Metabacillus sp. KUDC1714: one gene and its partner. The protein of the gene in region 2 interacts with the protein of the main gene of each other region in a pairwise test. Links are inferred from orthologs where the notes say so. Each region holds a gene or a part of one and is shown on either strand. Other genes may lie near its edges.

The links.
Region 1: the proteins of HUW50_RS14470 (region 2) and clpC interact in binary tests that used the Escherichia coli proteins (3 or more experiments, as listed by UniProt). The link is inferred for Metabacillus sp. KUDC1714 from one-to-one orthologs.

What each region holds. Positions count from the first base shown.
Region 1 is NZ_CP055263.1:2,066,301-2,072,151, reverse strand. What follows is about bases 1,477-4,600. They hold clpC (ATP-dependent protease ATP-binding subunit ClpC), read right to left. Parts: upstream 4,201-4,600; coding sequence 1,753-4,200; downstream 1,477-1,752. Other genes in these bases: HUW50_RS09760 (protein-arginine kinase McsB), read right to left, coding at 4,197-4,600; radA (DNA repair protein RadA), read right to left, coding at 1,477-1,488. Also shown: DNA integrity scanning diadenylate cyclase DisA, read right to left, coding at 1-111; more of radA, read right to left, coding at 115-1,476; more of HUW50_RS09760, read right to left, coding at 4,601-5,294; HUW50_RS09755 (protein-arginine kinase activator protein McsA), read right to left, coding at 5,297-5,848. UniProt on the Escherichia coli protein: Part of a stress-induced multi-chaperone system, it is involved in the recovery of the cell from heat-induced damage, in cooperation with DnaK, DnaJ and GrpE. Acts before DnaK, in the processing of protein aggregates.
Region 2 is NZ_CP055263.1:3,038,430-3,044,060, forward strand. What follows is about bases 1,589-4,492. They hold HUW50_RS14470 (sulfurtransferase TusA family protein), read left to right. Parts: upstream 1,589-2,878; coding sequence 2,879-3,106; downstream 3,107-4,492. Other genes in these bases: HUW50_RS14455 (DUF302 domain-containing protein), read left to right, coding at 1,589-1,889; HUW50_RS14460 (rhodanese-like domain-containing protein), read left to right, coding at 2,142-2,519; HUW50_RS14465 (metal-sensitive transcriptional regulator), read left to right, coding at 2,534-2,797; HUW50_RS14475 (DsrE/DsrF/DrsH-like family protein), read left to right, coding at 3,157-3,636; HUW50_RS14480 (rhodanese-like domain-containing protein), read left to right, coding at 3,685-4,047. Also shown: more of HUW50_RS14455, read left to right, coding at 1,500-1,588; more of HUW50_RS14490, read left to right, coding at 4,493-4,978; HUW50_RS14495 (MBL fold metallo-hydrolase), read left to right, coding at 5,129-5,631. UniProt on the Escherichia coli protein: Involved in thiosulfate metabolism.

The DNA.
Region 1 (5,851 bases), 970 kb from region 2 along the record:
TTTAGCACGTAAGACATTCTCAATTCCTTCCCTTATTGGTGTTCCAGGTGCAACGAATTGTAAAATTTCATTTAACGTCCGTTCACCTGATATACTCTCTATCTTTGTCATGTACTATCCTCCTAACGTTTTATGGAGAGCCTCCGCTACATTCTTCACTCCAATAATCTCGATATCATCTGGAGGGTTCCATCCACCTATATTTGCCTCTGGAATAATCGCCCTTTTAAAACCAAGCTTTGCTGCCTCCATTACTCTTTGTTCAATCCTAGAAACTCTACGGACTTCACCAGTTAACCCCACTTCACCAATAATGACATCAGTTGGTTTTGGGGGTGCATCCTTAAAACTTGATGCAATGCTTACAGCAACTGCTAAATCGATAGCAGGTTCATCAAGCTTCACTCCACCAGCAACTTTTAAATACGCATCTTGATTTTGAAGAAGCAAGCCAACTCGTTTTTCTAAAACTGCCATTAATAAAGGTACACGGTTGTGATCAATTCCTGTTGCCATTCTTCTAGGGTTACCGAAGCTAGTTGGTGAAATTAAGGCTTGAATCTCGACAAGAACAGGTCTCGTTCCCTCCATTGAAGCTACAACAGTTGAACCAGCTGCGCCTTTTGATCTTTCTTCTAGAAATATTTCTGAGGGATTTTGCACCTCTTCTAGACCAGATTCCTTCATCTCAAATATTCCCATTTCATTTGTTGAACCAAACCGATTCTTTACAGCACGTAATATACGATACGTATGATGTCTTTCTCCTTCAAAATATAGAACAGTATCAACCATATGTTCCAATAATCTCGGTCCAGCGATTGACCCTTCTTTCGTTACATGACCCACAATAAAGATGGCAATACCTTTTGTTTTCGCAATTCTCATAAGTTCTGCAGTAGATTCTCTTACCTGTGACACACTTCCAGGAGCAGAGCTTATTTCGCTATGGAATACTGTTTGGATTGAATCGACAACCACAAATGCAGGGTTTGTTTCTTCAATCGCCCTTGAAATAAAACTTAAATCTGTTTCAGACAAAACAAATAGTTTATTTGCTTTAACCCCTAAGCGGTCAGCCCTTAGTTTTGTTTGTTTTACTGATTCTTCTCCTGAAATATACAATACATCATTTCCATTTTCAGCTAACTGTGATGATACTTGCAGTAAAAGTGTAGACTTGCCAATCCCAGGATCTCCACCAATTAATACAAGGGAGCCCTTAACAATACCGCTTCCTAAGACACGGTTAAATTCTTTTAGATTTGTAAAAATCCTTGGTTCTTGGGTTGTTTCTATATTTGTAATCGGAGAAGGCTTTTGTACCGTTTGGGTGGAATGAGCAAAAACCGCCTTCCGAGGTGAAGTAGGCTTTAAAACTTCCTCTGTCATTGTATTCCATTCACCACAACCCGGACATTTCCCCATCCATTTAGGTGATTCATATCCACATGTTTGACAAATAAACTTTACCTTCGTTTTAGCCATATACGTGTTCCTCTCTTATAGATACCAAGTAGTCAAGCTAATTATGATTCCTATCCTTAATTATAAGAAATAATGGAGACTTTGAGGAGCATTATTAGAAAGTGCAAGTGCCTAGGTCTGTCCCAACACAATAGGATGTACATGGGAATGTAAGAACTCAGCACTGAAGCTATAAATGATAACTTTATATAAAAATTTTAACTTTTTATTTATATAAAGAAAGTGAGGCACACTTTACGCGGTATGCCTCAACTTACAGTCTTGTTATTTAGTTTTAACTTCTTCTTTTTCAGTTGTTTTTACAACAAATTCACCATTATCTACATCTAGAATTATCTTATGACCTTTATTAATATTACCTCTTAATAATTCTTCAGAAAGACGATCTTCAACATTTTTCTGAATAGAACGACGGAGCGGTCTAGCACCGTATTCAAGATCAATTCCTTCATCTGCAATTTTTTCTATAGCAGAGTCTGTTAACTCTAATGATAGGTCCTGTTCTTTTAATCGTTTTGTTAATTGGTCAGACATTAGCGAAACAATTTCTTTTAAATGTTTCTTTTCTAATGAGTGGAATACAATAATCTCATCAATACGGTTAATGAACTCAGGTCGGAATGCGCGTTTTAACTCATTCATTACTTTGCCTTTCATATCCTTGTAATTTTGAGTTTCATCTTGAATGTTAAATCCAACATATTTATTACGCTTCAACTCACTTGCCCCAACATTAGATGTCATAATTAAAATTGTATTTCTAAAGTCTACTGTACGCCCCTTAGAGTCTGTTAGCCTTCCATCCTCTAATACCTGCAGAAGGATGTTAAAAACATCAGGATGAGCCTTTTCAATTTCGTCTAAAAGCACAACAGAGTATGGCTTTCTTCTCACCTTTTCAGTTAATTGACCACCTTCTTCATAACCTACATAGCCAGGAGGTGAACCAACTAAACGAGAAGTGGAGTGCTTCTCCATATACTCTGACATATCGATGCGAATCATCGAATCTTCATCACCGAAAATTGATTCTGCCAATGCCCTAGCAAGCTCAGTTTTACCTACACCTGTTGGTCCTAAGAAAATAAATGATCCAATTGGACGTTTAGGATCCTTTAACCCAGCTCGTGCACGACGAACTGCTTTTGCTACAGCAACTACAGCTTCTTCTTGACCAATAACTCTTGAATGTAAAAGACTCTCCATATTTAACAGCTTATCTGTTTCTGTTTGTGCTAATCTTGAAACTGGAACACCGGTCCAACTGGAGACTACCATCGCAATGTCTTCGACTGTTACTTCAGTATTCTCTTGACCTTGTTTTTCTTTCCATGTTTTCTTCGTTTCTTCAAGCTGTTCACGTAATCTTTGCTCCGTATCACGTAGGGATGCCGCTTTTTCAAACTCCTGACTTTGTACAGAAGCATCTTTTTCTTTGCGGATTTCATCAAGCTTTTGTTCTAGCTCTTTTAAGTTTGGTGGTGTCGTGAATGAACGTAATCGTACCTTTGAGCCAGCCTCATCAATTAAATCAATCGCTTTATCTGGTAGGAAGCGATCAGAAATATAACGATCAGATAATTTTACAGCAGCATCAATTGCTTCATCTGTAATCGATACTCTATGATGCGCTTCATAGCGGTCACGCAAGCCTTTTAAGATTTGAACACTTTCTTCAGCTGTTGGCTCATCGACCTGAATTGGTTGGAATCTACGTTCTAATGCAGCATCTTTCTCAATGTATTTTCGGTACTCATCAAGTGTAGTTGCACCAATACACTGTAATTCACCCCTAGCTAATGAAGGTTTCAAAATGTTAGAAGCATCGATTGCTCCCTCTGCACCACCAGCACCAATCAATGTGTGTAACTCATCGATAAATAGAATAATATTACCAGCTTGGCGGATTTCATCCATCACTTTTTTAAGTCTATCTTCAAATTCACCACGGTATTTTGTACCAGCAACTACAGTACCCATATCAAGTGTCATTACGCGCTTATCACGTAAGATTTCAGGAACCTCATTCTGAACGATTTGTTGAGCTAGCCCCTCTGCTATTGCTGTTTTACCAACACCTGGCTCACCAATTAAGACTGGGTTATTTTTTGTACGGCGACTTAATACTTCAATAACACGTTGAATTTCTTTACTTCTCCCGATAACTGGATCTAAACTTCCTTCTCTCGCAATCGAAGTTAAGTCTCTTGCAAGACTATCAAGTGTAGGTGTATTAGCATTGGTCATACCTCCACCTTGATGATTTGAAGATGTTTCATTACTGCCCAATAGCTGAAGAACCTGTTGTCTTGCTTTATTCAAGCTTACACCTAGATTGTTAAGGACTCTTGCCGCAACACCCTCACCTTCACGTATAAGTCCTAACAAAATATGTTCTGTTCCTACATAAGAATGACCTAACTTTCTTGCTTCATCCATTGATAGTTCAATTACTTTTTTAGCTCTAGGTGTGTAGTGGATTGTTTGAGAAGCATCTTGACCTCTTCCAATTAAACCTTCTACCTCTTTTTGGATCTTTTCTGGGCCTAGTCCTAATGCAAGTAAAGCCTTAGCTGCAATCCCTTCACCTTCACTAACTAGCCCCAGTAAAATATGTTCTGTACCTATATTGTTATGTCCTAAACGAACTGCTTCTTCTTGTGCTAAAGCAAGTACCTTTTGTGCGCGCTCTGTAAATCTTCCAAACATCATGATTCATCATCCTCCATCCATTTATTACGTTCCATTTCTAAGTTTAGCCGCTCTCTTATTAAAGCAGCTCGGCGAACATCTCTTTCATTTGGACGTAATGGTCCACCAAAATATTGTTGTAAAAATCCAGGTTGAGTTAAAATCATAAGTTCATTGAGAATATTACGAGATATATCTTTAATAATTCCTAAATCAATTCCCAATCTAACATCAGACAAACATTTTGCTGTCTCATTCGATTCAATTATTCGGCTATAAGTCAAAGTTCCGAATGATCTATACACTCTGTCTTCTAGCTGGTTTTGGGATGAGTTGTAAAGAGCTTCACGAGTAGCTCTTTCTTGGGTAATTAATTGTTGAACCACACTAATAAGATCTTCAACAATATCTTTCTCAGACTTACCTAATGTTATTTGATTTGAAATCTGAAAAATGTTGCCGATGGCCTCACTACCCTCACCATATATGCCTCTTACTACTAATCCAAGCTGATTAATTGCTGGGATAATTCTATTAACTTTTTGGGTAAGTACTAATGCAGGTAAATGCATCATGACCGATGCCCTTAATCCAGTCCCCACATTCGTAGGACAACTGGTTAAGTATCCCCTTCTTTCATCAAAAGCGTAGTCTACCTCTTCTTCAATCCAATCATCTAACTTGTTCGCCATATCCAACGCTTCCTCAAGTTGAAATCCTGGAAATAAACATTGAATCCGGATATGGTCCTCTTCATTTAACATTATGCTAACTTCCTCATTTTCAGAAAGTAAACATCCACCATAAATAGAGTTATCAGCTAGATTAGGACTTATTAGATGCTTTTCTACTAAAACCCTTTTCTGAATGGGCTGCATATCGTTCATCTTAAGCAGCTCCAGCTGACCAATTTCCTGAAATGTTTTATTTGCATATGTTGTTTCAAAGAAGTTAAGAACTTCTTGTGATTCTTCATTTGTAGAAACTGTAGGAAATTTAAACTGTTCCATATTACGTGCTAAGCGAATCCGACTACTTAATACAATGTCCGAATCCGGTCCTTCTTGACTCATCCAAGCACTCATTGCCTTATTCATAAAATTTTGGAGTGACATGATTATGATCCCTCCTCATGAAAGCTACTTATCCTTTTCTCAAGAGATCTTATTTGATCTCTTACTTTAGCAGCTTGCTCAAACTCTTCCTGTACAATGAATTCATGAATTTTAGTTTTCAGCTCATCTATTTGCTTGCGGATATGAATATCTCCCCCTATTCGCTCAGGGATTTTTCCTGAGTGAACAGTGTTCCCGCCATGAACTCGTTTAAGTATTGGGGTTATATGATTTTTAAAAGTAGGATAACAATTTGAACAGCCAAATCTTCCAACCTTTTTAAACTGATGTAAGGTCATTTTACATCGATCACATTGTGGTACATCACTAGCTTTAAAAACATTTTGTTCCTCTGTATTAGCAATATCAGATTCCATGTTAAGCAATCCAGTTAATAAATTATTTAAAGAAAATCCTGTGTTAACATTAAACATAAAAAGTTCACTATTTTCATGTGCGCAATGTTCACATATGTGGACTTCCGTTTTTTCTCCATTAATCACTTTTGTAAAGTGAAACGTTGCCGGTCTTTCATTACACTCCTGGCAGATCATCCG
Region 2 (5,631 bases):
AAGCAAAAATTTAATGGCTCCTCCTCATGTCTCGACAGAAGCAGCCATCTTGAAGACGGGTATCCCATATTCTTTCTTACGTAATAATTGGTATTTGGAAAATGAAATTGATAGCATTCAAGGTGCTATGGCAGGAGCTCCATGGGTAACTTCTGCTGGAGCTGGTAAAGTTGGCTGGGCACTACAACAAGATTATGCAGATGCAGCAGCAGCAGTTCTTTTAGGTGAAGGGAACGAAAATACAGTTTATGAACTTTCTGGCCCTCTTTTAACTCAAGAAGAATTAGTGACGGCTATTGGTGCTGTATTAGGCAAAGAAATACCTGTACAACAAGTTGGTGACGAAGAATATGCCGAAATAATGAAAGGCTTAGGTTTACCTGAATTTGTCATTCCGATTGTAGTAGGAATTTAAGAAAGCATTCGAAATGGTTCACTTGAAATTGAAAGCAATGATTTTGAAAAAGTTCTTGGTCGCCCAGTTACGCCAATCAAAGAGGCACTTACACACATTGTAAATGCAAACTCTCAATCAAACTAAATAGATAATTCCAAAAATTAATCATGTAGATAAACCGACCTTCGTACGAGAAAAAGTCAGCTTTTAAGTTGATGTTGGACTCGGATGAGAAATAGGTCATCCTGGAATGTTCCTATTGACCTTAAAATACGATCTAGGCGCTTTTTGGTACAAGAGCTTGATATCCTTAGCTAGACCAATACTCTAATATTGCACAAAAATTTGCACAGACTTAATTTATTTCATTGAATTTTATTAACTCATTTTACAGTCACTAGCCAAAAACGTTGATTTATCAATACTTATTTAACTCGATCCTATTACATTTAACTCTATTAATTTCCCACCCAATTTTGACAGGGTAGGGGTCGGGGGATTCAAATCTTTCTCGGATCATCATAACAGGCCCTTGGTAATCCTTGATTATCAAGGTTTTTTATATATAACAGAGTACTTGAATAACAAGTAACGATTTCTACCTTCCCATTTATCTCCTATAGCCAACCTTTCATTGTTTTTAATTCTTTTGTAGCGTGTTCATTGTTCTTATGGACTTTTTAGTTTTGGGTGACTTGAAAATGTAACCCTGTTTTGTATGAATTAATGCTTGTTTTACATGTGTTTTTCCTTCCCATAAGTTGATATGATCCCATTCTAGTGAACTCCTCGACGCATTCCTGTTGAAACTGAGGGAGTTTAAGTACAATGTTTCACAAATTAAAAGACGAGCTTCCCTTCCCTATCAGGGCCTCGGCTTTTCTTGTGATTAGATATTATTTAATGAGCAATCAGCATAATATACCTTCATTTTTCAGAATTTGCTTTATCGGGAATCACCTGATTTAAAATGCCAAGATAGTGCTTTTTATTTGTTGCAAATTTAGAGTTTTATAGCAGTTAAAACAATAACTTGTTACTTCTGGGTCCATTTGGGTAAATTAATTTAAATGAAAATGTTCAAAAGAAGGGAATGTAGCAAATGTTTGATTATACTGTAGCAACAAATAATAGTATAAAGGAAGCAATATCTAGTCTGGAATTAAGTCTAAAGGAAGAAAAGTTTGGGGTATTATGGATGTTTGATATTAAAGAAAAGCTACAAGAGAAAGGACTGGAGTTTGAATCAGACTATCTAGTTTTAGAAGTGTGTAACCCGTATGAAGCCGAGAGAGTATTGAAAGAAAATTTATTAGTTGGTTATTTTCTGCCATGTAAAATTGTTGTTTATAGTGACAATGGCAAAACGAAAATTGGAATGCCAAGACCTACTGCTTTAATAAATTTAGTAAACAATGAGGAAGTAAAAAAGCTTGCTAATGATATTGAGCTAAGATTAATTAATTGTATTAATAAAAGCATTCTAAGTTAAAAAAATCAATCATTCCAATCTTTCATTGTATTTTTACTTAGGGGTTATTATGTATGTACATATAAGAATGTAACAGAGTGATTTATGAAAATTTATATTGTGCACGAAGTATTAAAGATTTGTGGTTTGTTTTTTCTTATAAAGTTGCTTATAAAAAAGAAATTAAGAGGATGTTGACAATATACCCTACACGGTATATTATGAATCATGTAAGTTGTTCCTTTTGCTACAAATTAGGGAGGAGCCTTTCACATGGTAATATTCTATTTATTTGTGCTAATAAGTATCAACCATTTCTTATTTATAAGGTATTATCCCATTTATGGATTACATGTTATTGATAAGAAAGAGATTGAGATAAATAATCATTTTGCTATTGATATAAGGGATTATAACGAAGCCTATAAGGATCCGGTATATCCAGGAATCAATATTCCAATTGCATACCTTAAAAGATACTACAGTGAAATTCCCAATAATGACCTAGTAGTCGTTGCCTCAAATTGTATGGAAAGAAATGTTGGGGTTCGAATCCTTCGTAAAAAGGGCTTTAAGGTTATTGGATATACAATTCCTTCCCAAAAGAAAATAGTAAATGAAAAACAAATAAGTACAGAAAGTTATTGTTAAAGGAGGAATTGAAGATGGAGTATAATGATCAAATGAAAAATAGAGTAAAGCGTATTGAGGGACAACTTAGAGGTATTTTAAGAATGATGGAAGAAGGAAAAGATTGTAAGGAAGTCATCACACAGTTGTCTGCAGCAAGAACTGGAATTGATCGAACAATCGGTGTTGTTGTCAGTTCCAATTTAGTAGAATGTGTTCGTAATGCTGAGGAAACTGGAGAACACAGTACAGAAGAATTAGTGAAAGAAGCAGTGAATTTACTTGTTAAGAGTAGATAATCAAAGGGTTGACACCCTCTTTCATTTATACTAATATATACCCGTAGGGGTAGAGGTAATTAAGATTAGGAGGATTAATCAATGAATATTGATAAAGTTTTAGATGCAAAAGGTTTAGCATGTCCAATGCCAATTGTTAAAACAAAAAAAGCAATGAATGAGTTAGAATCGGGTCAAGTATTAGAAATTCATGTTACTGATAAGGGTGCAAAAAATGATTTAACTGCTTGGGCTAGATCAGGTGGTCATGAATTTTTAAAACATGAGGAAGAAGATCAAATACTAAAATTCTGGATTAAAAAAGGGTAAAAAATTTAATGAATTATATACCTGTAGGGGTAAATAGAGGAGGAACTACTGTGACAGACAAGAAGAAGACAACGATTGTATTATTCAGTGGTGAATATGATAAGGCAATGGCTGCTTATATAATTGCGAACGGTGCAGCTGCCTATGATCATGAAGTAACGATCTTTCACACATTTTGGGGATTAAATGCTCTGCGTAAAGATGAAAATATTCAAGTGAAGAAAGGTTTTATGGAAAAGATGTTCGGCAAAATGATGCCTAGAGGGGCAGAAAAAATGGGATTGTCAAAAATGAACTTTGCTGGTTTCGGTCCAAAAATGATCAAAGATGTTATGAAGAAGCACAATGCCTTGCCTCTTTCGAATTTAATTGAAATGGCACAAGAACAAGATGTGAAATTAGTAGCATGTACGATGACAATGGATTTACTCGGTCTTCAAGAAGAAGAACTTTTAAATAATATTGAGTATGCAGGTGTTGCTGCATACCTTGCAGATGCAGAAGATGGAAACGTGAATTTATTCATCTAAGTAAGTTAAATAGGGGGATACTCCCCTAAGTATTTAAGGAGGATATATATGGAATACATTAACTATTTAGTTATTGCCCTTTTCATTTTTCTCATTCTGAACCGAATCATTCCAGTTAAAGGTATAAGACATATCTCAACAGTTGAATTGAAAAATGAACTAAAAGATAAGAATAAGCAATTTATAGATGTCAGAACGCCTAGTGAATTTAAAGGGAATCGTATTAAAGAATTTAAAAATATTCCACTTCATGAACTCGGCCAGAAAGCTGAGAAGGCATTATCAAAAGACAAAGAAGTCGTTGTGATTTGTCAAAGTGGCATGAGAAGTCAAAAGGCTAGTAAAATACTGAAAAAATTAGGTTATACAAATGTGACAAATGTAAAGGGCGGTATGGGCGCTTGGAGATAAAAGGAGGCTATTAAAAATGAAACAATTTACGGCAAAAGAAGTAGAAAACATGTTAATTCAAGGTCAAAGTGTAAACATCATTGACGTGAGAGAAGTGGAAGAGGTAGAAGCTGGGAAGATTCCTGGTGCCTTTCACATTCCATTAGGATTATTAGAATTTCGAATGAATGAACTAAATAAATCAAAAGAATATATCATGGTTTGTCGTTCTGGTGCAAGAAGTGGTCGTGCTTACCAATTTCTTGAAAGCCATGGGTACAATGTAATTAATATGACTGGTGGAATGCTTGACTGGGAAGGCGAAACAAACTAATTTTTTTTAAAAATAATTATACCCCAATGGGTAATTAGGAGGATCTTTATAATGAACTCATTAAAAACAGATTTATTAGTGGATGCGAAAGGATTAGCGTGCCCAATGCCAATTGTCAGAACAAAGAAAGCGATGAATGAAATCGAAGCAGGGCAGGTTTTAGAGGTTCAAGCAACAGATAAAGGTTCAAAGGCTGATATTCAAGCTTGGGCAAAAAGCTCTGGTCATCAATATTTAGGTACACTTGAAGAAGACGATGTTCTTAAGCATTACCTACGTAAATCTTCAAATGAAGAAACTGTTGAAAGAAAACATCCATATGTAACAAGTAACGAAGAACTTGAGAAAAAATTAGAAGCTAGAGCAAACATTGTTGTGTTAGATGTAAGGGAATCTGCCGAATATGCATTTAACCATATTCCAAACGCGATTTCGATTCCGTTAGGCGAATTGGATGAGCGTGTAAGTGAATTGGATAAAGATGATGAAATTTATGTAGTGTGTCGAACTGGAAGTCGTAGTGATCTCGCGTCTCAAAAATTAGCTGAAAAGGGTTTTACGAAAGTAAATAATGTTGTACCGGGTATGATTGCTTGGTCAGGAATAACGTCCACATAAATAAGTAAGGAAGAAATCTATATTATTGAAGGAATAGAAGTTGGCGGAGCTGTAACATTTTTAGAATTTGCAAGTGATGTGGAAGTACCACTTACTTTCTAAATACCAATTATTTTTTTAAACTCAAATATACCATAGGGGGTAATTAGGATGACTGTTAAAGCTATGACTTCAAAAAAAGTAACAAGAAAGGTATTTAATAAAGAAGCATTATTTATTCTTGATGTTCGTAATGAAGGAGATTTTCAAGACTGGAAGATAGAAGGAGAAAATTTTGCTTATCTAAATATCCCATATTTTGAATTGCTAGATGGTGTTGAAGAAATTTTAGAAAAGATTCCATCTGATAAAGAAGTATTAGTTGTGTGTGCGAAAGAAGGCTCTTCTGTCATGGTAGCTGAAATGCTTTCTGAACAAGGTTTAGATGTTTCTTACTTAGAAGGCGGAATGAAGACATGGAGTGAACACTTAGAGCCTGTGAAAATTGGCGATTTTAAAGAAGGCGGGGAAATTTATCAGTTTGTACGTATTGGTAAGGGCTGTTTATCATACATGGTGGTTTCAAATGGAGAAGCGGCAATTATTGATGCAACTCGAATGACTTCTACTTATCTAAACTTTGCACAAAAAATAGGGGCAAACATTACTCATGT